DNA from 2 places in the Superficieibacter sp. genome. Region 2 is predicted to be linked to the other one. Evidence: predicted binding sites of a transcription regulator. Region 2 holds the regulator's gene; the other holds the start of a gene.

Region 1 (4,171 bases), on a different contig from region 2:
AGCATGGTGGAGCTGTCGGCATTATCGATGAGCAGCACCGACATAAAGCACTGCTGGGCGCGGTAGTGGCGCTGATTAACAAAACGAATGGTCAGCGTTTTACCGGAACTGCTGGGTTCATTCACGCTGTAGTTCGTTTTGTCGTGAACCATAAAGGTGGAAAAAGTGTTGAGCGAAGTGGTGATCAGCGCGCCAAGCCCAATCGCGTATGACTTTTTGGATATCCAGTTAGTGCAGGAATCATCGCCGTCAAAGCGAATATCAATGTCTCGCGGATTGAGCAGCAGTCGGCTTTTCGTCACCGTGGGCTGGTGGTGAATCAGGGTCATCACGATCAGCGCGACTAACAGGCTTAATGACAGCAAAAATCCCAGCCAGGTGCCGAAGCCGGATTTTGCCGGGGCAGAGTGCGACGTGCTGTCCGGCACGGTTTCTGCCACGGGCTGCGCAGGTGCAGAGGGCAACGCTGCGGGCGCGGCGATAACCGGGGCGGCGACGGTTGCGCTGGCGTCTGACTCAGAGTCTGACTCTGACTCCGCAGGCCAGACCACCGGCGCGGTGAGCTTATAGCCGCGTTTGGGCACGGTGACGATATATTCAGGATTACGCTCATCGCCGTCTCTTAACGATTTGCGCAGTTCAGAAATACTCTGGGTCACTACGTGGTTAGTGACAATGGTCCGCATCCATACGTGATCAATAATATTATCGCGGCTAAGCACTTCATTCGGGTGCTGCGCAAAATACATCAAAAGGTCAATCAAACGCGGCTCAAGGGTGATCTCACGCCCCTGACGACTGATTTGATTCACCGAAGGCGTCACCAGCCATTCCCCGACGCGGACAACAGAATGTTGCATAACATATGCTCTAACGAAGCAGTGGAAGCTCTAATAATAACACGGTTTACAGGCACATATTTCTTTCGAAAGTCTCGCATAGCGCACGTAAATCAATGCGTGAGGAATTAGTCCGGGGACGGATATCAGTATCGCCCTGATATCCGCTATTAAAGAAGAGAGAGTCGCGGTTACAGCACTTTATGCGGGCCAAAACATTCGTAGTGAATGCGGTCTTTAGCCACGCCAAATTCAATGAGTTGCCGGGCGGCAAACTGCATAAACGCCACCGGGCCACACAGATAATACTCGCTGGCGGCATCGCTTAGCGCGCCCTGCAACTGGCGTAAACTCATCAGCCCTTCGCTGTGAAAACGCCCCGCCTGCCGATCCGCTTCGGTTGGCAGGCGATACCAGATGTGGGCGTTAAAACGGGGAAGGGCATTGCCCAGCGCCATCACTTCATCGGTAAAGGCGTGAACGTCGCCGTTTTCCGCCGCGTGATACCAGTTAACGGTGGCAGGATGCTGCGCGTGGGCCAGTGTATCAAGCATCGCCAGCATTGGCGTCTGCCCGACGCCTGCCGAAATGAGCGTGACCGGCGTTTGCGGCGCAACCTGCATAAAGAAATCGCCCGCTGGCGCAGCCAGATACACTACGTCGCCGACGTTCGCAGTGTTGTGTAGCCATGTTGACACCTGACCGCCTGCTTCACGCTTAACCGCAATGCGATAGCGTTTGCCGTCAGCCTTGCGGGTCAGTGAATACTGGCGGATCTCCTGATACGGAAAATCCTTTGGCTTCAGCCAGACGCCGAGATACTGCCCCGGCTGGTAATCTGCTACCGGCCCGCCATCCAGCGGCTCAAATTCAAAGCTGGTCACCAGGCTGCTGCGCGGGGTTTTATCGACAATACGAAAGGCGCGGGTGCCTTCCCAGCCGCCGGTTTTACGGGCGTTCTCCTGATAAAGCTGCGCTTCACGATTGATGAAGACCCCCGCCAGCACGCCGTAGGCTTTGCCCCACGCGTCCAGTATCTCCTGACCGGGGCTGAGCATTTCATCCAGCGTCGCCAGCAGGTGGGTGCCAACAATATCGTACTGCTCCGGTTTGATTTGAAAGCTGGTGTGCTTCTGGGCGATTTTTTCCACTGCTGGCAGCAGGGCAGGCAGGTTGTCGATGTTGCTGGCGTAGGCAGCAATGGCGTTAAACAGCGCTTCACGCTGATCGCCGTTACGCTGGTTGCTCATATTGAAAATGTCTTTCAGCTCTGGATTGTGGTCAAACATGCGATCGTAAAAGTGCGCGGTCAATTTGGGGCCGGTTTCCAGCAGCAGGGGAATGGTGGCTTTCACCGTAGCAATGGTCTGAGCGTCGAGCATAGCGATTTCCTTTTTATAAGATGTATTTCAAATGCATCTTATAAAAATAACCTTATGCTGTAAATGGCGCTTTGCTACGTGAAAAATCCGCATCGTTAACCTGAAAAGAATTCCATTGAAATTTCCGGGGGATTTATCTTTAAAACCCTTGTATAGCGCCAAGCCAATCGTTTGCGTAAAATCACTTGTCAAGACCTGTTATCACGATGGCAATCGGTTATACTGGGGGCCGTTGCTTAAAATTTACTTGTTAGCTGAGTCAGGAGATGCGGATGTTAAAGCGTGAAATGAACATTGCCGATTATGATGCCGAGTTATGGCAGGCGATGGAGCAAGAAAAAGTACGTCAGGAAGAGCACATTGAACTGATCGCCTCCGAGAACTACACCAGCCCGCGCGTTATGCAGGCGCAGGGTTCTCAGCTGACCAACAAATATGCCGAAGGCTATCCGGGCAAACGCTACTACGGCGGCTGCGAATATGTGGATATCGTTGAACAACTGGCTATCGACCGCGCGAAAGAGCTGTTTGGCGCAGACTATGCGAACGTGCAGCCGCACTCCGGCTCGCAGGCGAATTTCGCGGTTTACACCTCGCTGCTGGAGCCGGGCGACACCGTGCTGGGTATGAACCTGGCGCACGGCGGTCACCTGACTCACGGCTCCCCGGTTAACTTCTCCGGCAAGCTGTACAACATCGTGCCTTACGGCATTGATGAGAGCGGTAAAATTGACTACGCCGATTTGGAAAAACAGGCGCAGACCCACAAGCCGAAAATGATTATCGGCGGCTTCTCTGCTTATTCCGGCGTGGTCGACTGGGCGAAAATGCGCGAAATCGCCGACAGCATCGGCGCGTACCTGTTCGTTGATATGGCTCACGTGGCCGGTCTGATTGCCGCAGGCGTCTACCCGAACCCGGTACAACATGCGCACGTTGTCACCACCACTACCCATAAAACCCTGGCAGGTCCGCGTGGCGGCCTGATCCTCGCGAAAGGCGGCAGCGAAGAGCTGTACAAAAAACTGAACTCTGCCGTATTCCCTGGCGGCCAGGGCGGTCCTCTGATGCACGTGATCGCCGGTAAAGCGGTGGCGCTGAAAGAAGCGATGGAGCCGGAGTTCAAAACCTATCAGCAGCAGGTGGCGAAGAACGCCAAAGCGATGGTTGAGGTGTTCCTGAACCGTGGTTATAAAGTGGTTTCTGGCGGCACGGAAAACCATCTGTTCCTGCTGGATCTGGTTGATAAAAACCTGACCGGTAAAGAAGCTGACGCCGCGCTGGGCCGCGCCAACATCACCGTCAACAAAAACAGCGTGCCGAACGATCCGAAAAGCCCGTTTGTCACTTCCGGTATCCGCGTGGGTACACCTGCGGTAACCCGTCGCGGCTTCAAAGAAGCCGAAGTGAAAGAACTGGCTGGCTGGATGTGTGACGTGCTGGACAGCATCAACGACGAAGCCGTTATTGAGCGCACCAAAGCGAAAGTGCTGGATATCTGCGCCCGTTTCCCGGTTTACGCATAAGCGTTATCGTCTCTCGTCGCTAAAGCCCACTTCGCGTGGGCTTTATTATTTTGAGTCCTACTGGTCGCGCATGATGGCGCTGCACTTTGTTGCGCTGGCGACAGAATCACCGCTTTGTTGCGCCTGCCTGCATTCGTCCATTGGCGACTGAGAGGGCGGAGGATTAGCCGTTTGGGCGGCGCATCCTGATAATAAAAACACGGTCAGGACTATCTTAAAACAGGGCATTTTTTCTCTCCATGGTTTACCTGCGCTGCCACAGAATGACGGAGTTTGCTGCGGCAGTCGGGATTATTTGTGCTTACCCGCGTGGAGACTAAAAAGCAGAAGAACGTCGGTATGTTAAATAAAAGTTAATTGATAGCGCGCTATGGACTTGCTTAATCATGACTTTCTCGCCAGACTATCGCCATCCAACGGGAGG
Region 2 (4,171 bases):
GGTGGCGAGCCTGGCGCAGAACTGGCAAGCGCGCTTAACGCAGCGTTTGGCAGCGTGAGCGAATTCAAAAAGCAGTTTACCGAGGCGGCAGTTAAAAATTTTGGCGCGGGCTGGACGTGGCTGGTGAAAAAAGCGGACGGCAGCCTGGCTATCGTTTCCACCTCCAATGCCGGTTCGCCGTTGACCAGCACAGACACGCCGTTACTGACCGTGGACGTCTGGGAACATGCCTACTACATTGATTACCGCAATGCCCGCCCGGTTTATCTGGAGCATTTCTGGGCGCTGGTGAACTGGGATTTCGTCGCGCAGAATCTGGCGGCGTAACCGGCAGGCGCAGAAGGTTTTCGCCTTCTGCGCCTGAGCGTAATCAGCGACTGGCGCAGGCTTCACGCTCTGACTGACGGCCGGAGAAGAACACCACCAGCAGGGCCAGACCGGCAATAATCGCCCCCATCACCGGGACAAAGCCGTAACCCAACCCACCAGAAATGACTGCCCCACCGGCCACTGCACCCAGCGCATTACCGAGGTTGAACGCGCCAATATTAACCGATGACGACAGCCCCGGCGCTTCGCTGGCAACCCGCATAACCCGCATTTGTAAGGGCGGAACCACGGCAAAGGTTGCCGCGCCCCATACCAGCATACTGACGGCCGCGCCGAATTCGTTACGCGCCAGCAACGGGATCGCCAGCATAATCGCGATTAGCAACAGCAAAAATCCTTTCAGCGTTGCGCTCACCGAGCGGTCGGCAAATTTGCCCCCCAGATAATTGCCGATGGAAAACCCCGTTCCCACCAGCACCAGCATGACGGTAATAAACGCGGGCGTGGCGTCGGCGATGCTGTGCAGTACCGGCGCAATGTAAGTATAAAGCGTAAACATCGCGCCCGCGCCGAGCACCGTGGTCAACAGCGCGCTTAATACCTGCGGGCGCACCAGCACTGACAGTTCCTGACGCACATTTGGCCGCTCGCCTGCCCCACCTTTCGGCAGCGAGAACCACAGGCTGAGCATCGCGATCACCCCTAATCCGGCCGTCGCCAGAAATGACATCCGCCAGCCGATGGTTTCACCCAGCCACGTCGCCGCCGGAACGCCACCAATATTGGCAATCGTTAGCCCCATAAACATGGTCGCTACCGCGCTGGCCTGTTTATGCTTCGGCACCACGCTCGCCGCCACCACCGATCCAAGGCCAAAAAACGCCCCGTGGTTAAGGCTGGTGACTATACGCGACAGCATCAGGGTCGTGTAATCAGGCGCGATGGCAGAAAGCACGTTGCCGAGGGTAAAGATGGCCATCAGGAAGATCAGCGCATTACGCCGCGCTCGGTGTGACAATAATAACGTCATCACCGGCGCGCCCACCATCACGCCAACGGCATAGGCGCTGATCAACATTCCGGCGGTAGGTATAGAGACGCCCACGCCCTCGGCGATGGTCGGCAGCAATCCCATCGGAGAAAACTCGGTGGTGCCAATACCAAACGCCCCAATTGCGAGCGCCAGCAAGGGGTAATTCACTTTCATTCACAGACTCCGTTTCAGCCGTCGAAATAACGGCACGACGAAAAGATGTCAAAAGCATGACATTAATCACAAAAAAACAGAAGTTACATAAATGGCAAAAGAGTATTGCGGAAAAGAGAACAATCAGCGAGGGAGGTGGCCCTCCCCCGGAAAATCAATGCAGCGCAGCAACCAGACCGCTGGCAACAATCAGACCCAGAACAATAATCGTCGTTACCAGAGAAAACTTAAGATCGGTACTCATCAATTTTTACTCCTTGTTATTACCCTGTGAAAAGTGAGCTTGTTCATTTTTACACACCTGACGGTGAAAATCTTGCCTGATTTAGATTGATCGCCATTTTTTCGCTTTCCCTTTTGCTCAGAATCGGCCAAAATTCCACGCTTAATTATAAGCGTACCAGCCATTGACCCCCACCTGACGTTCTGTGTCGTTTTCCCGGCCTGTTGCAATCATCACATTTTGCGCCAGGGGTGTGTGCAGGCAAACGTTTACCTTTATTTGCAGGCGTTCAGTAATCGGGTCTGGAGTAAGATTTTAATGGCAACAATTAAAGATGTCGCGAAGCGCGCAAACGTTTCCACTACAACCGTATCACATGTTATTAACAAAACGCGTTTTGTAGCGGAAGACACTCGTGAGGCGGTATGGGCGGCGATAAAAGAACTTCACTATTCCCCGAGTGCGGTTGCCCGCAGTCTGAAGGTCAACCACACTAAATCAATTGGCCTGCTGGCGACCAGCAGCGAAGCCGCCTATTTTGCGGAAATTATTGAGGCGGTCGAGAAAAGCTGTTTCCAGAAAGGCTATACCCTGATCCTCGGTAACGCCTGGAACGATATTGAAAAACAGCAGGCCTATCTGTCGATGATGGCGCAAAAGCGCGTCGATGGCCTGCTGGTCATGTGTTCTGAATATCCGGCTCCCCTGCTGACCATGCTCGAAGAGTACCGGCATATTCCAATGGTGGTAATGGACTGGGGCGAGGCGAAAGCTGACTTCACCGACTCGGTCATTGATAACGCATTTGAAGGCGGCTACATGGCCGGGCGCTACCTGATCGAACGCGGGCACCGGGACATCGGTATTATCCCCGGCGCCCTGGAGCGCAATACCGGCGCAGGTCGCCTGAGCGGTTTCCTGAAGGCGATGGAAGAAGCGCAGATCACTATTCCGCAGCCGTGGATTGTGCAGGGTGATTTTGAACCGGAATCCGGCTACCACGCGATGCAGCAGATCCTTAATCAGGCCCATCGCCCGACGGCGGTCTTTTGCGGCGGTGATATTATGGCCATGGGCGCACTGTGCGCCGCTGATGAAATGGGTCTGCGGGTGCCGCAGGATATTTCAGTCATTGGCTATGATAACGTGCGCAACGCGGAGTTTTTTACTCCGGCGCTGACCACCATCCATCAGCCGAAGGATTCCCTCGGCGAAGCGGCGTTTAATATGCTGCTGGATCGTATCGTTAATAAACGCGTCGAGTCGAAGTCCATTGAAGTGCATCCGCGCCTGGTCGAACGTCGCTCGGTGGCCGACGGCCCGTTTGTGGACTATCGGCGTTAAGTTATTCATCGGGAGCCGCAGCGTCCGGCTCCCGCAGCCATTCCCGGTTCAGCGTTTCACTGTCCCCCAGATACTCCAGCAGCCACGCCAGCGCAGGTGAGATATCGCTTTGCTGCCAGGTCAGGCAGCAGGCGGCATCAGGAAAAGGATTTTCAAGTTCCAGCGCCCGCCACTTTCCGTTGTCAATCCACGGACGGGCAAAATGCGCGGGCACCATCGCCACGCACAGTCCGGCGGAAATACAGGTTGCCGACGATCCCCAGTCCGGCACCACGACCCGTTTCTGATTATCCAGTAGCCAGGTAATGCGCTTGGGCAGCGAACGCGAGGTGTCTTCACGTACCAGCGACGGCCAGTTGCGCAACTCATCATCGCTCAGCGGCCCCGGCAGACTCGCCAGCGGATGATCGTGGGCGACCACGCAGCGCCAGCTTAGCATTCCCATATCGCGAAACGCGTAGCGCCCGCCGACCGGGATCGCCTGGGTTGCGCCAATGGCCAGCTCCACCCGCCCGTCGGCGAGGGCATCCCAGACACCGTTAAACACTTCCTGGAAGACAATAAGCTCCACGTCGGGAAAGTGACGGTAAAAATCGACAATCATCTGCCGGGTTCGCTCCGGGCGGACAATATTATCCACCGCAATCGGCAACTGACTGCGCCAGCCGTGAGCGATTTGCTGGCACTGCTGACGGGTGATCTGCATTTTTTTGATAACAGTCCGCCCTTCTTTCAAAAACCAGCTCCCGGCAGGCGTTAATTCCACATCCCGGTGCCGCCGCTCAAAGAGACTAACGCCCAGCCATTCCTCCATTTGCCGCACGGTATAGCTGACCGCAGAAGGCACACGATGCAATTCCTGGGCAGCAGCGCTGAAACTGCCGTTGCGTGCGACCGCATCTATCACTTCGAGGGAATATTCCGACCACATTTTCTGCCTGCAAATTTTTTGATGTCACCGCGCAAATATTAGCGTTTCACAAGCCGGAATGCACTGCCTACACTCTGGCGCACTATCATCTGTCATCAATAAGAGAATAACGATGCAACCTGGAAAAGGTTTTCTG

Evidence for each region. Region 2 encodes PurR, which represses purine synthesis genes. Its sites were predicted from a motif close to CANGCAAACGTTTGCNTG; they were not measured.
Region 1: the regulator PurR is predicted to act here: its motif matches at 2,382-2,399, upstream of glyA (serine hydroxymethyltransferase).

Annotation. Positions count from the first base shown of each region.
Region 1 is NZ_DAMAPU010000009.1:10,766-14,936, forward strand. Features, by position in the region: gene cadC (lysine decarboxylation/transport transcriptional activator CadC) at 1-860, opposite strand, end outside; gene hmpA (NO-inducible flavohemoprotein) at 1,031-2,221, opposite strand; gene glyA (serine hydroxymethyltransferase) at 2,494-3,747, shown strand.
Region 2 is NZ_DAMAPU010000001.1:762,479-766,649, forward strand. Features, by position in the region: gene sodB (superoxide dismutase [Fe]) at 1-327, shown strand, start outside; gene RT197_RS03895 (MFS transporter) at 371-1,537, opposite strand; gene RT197_RS03900 (YnhF family membrane protein) at 1,692-1,781, opposite strand; gene purR (HTH-type transcriptional repressor PurR) at 2,079-3,104, shown strand; gene punR (DNA-binding transcriptional activator PunR) at 3,106-4,035, opposite strand; gene punC (purine nucleoside transporter PunC) at 4,148-4,171, shown strand, end outside.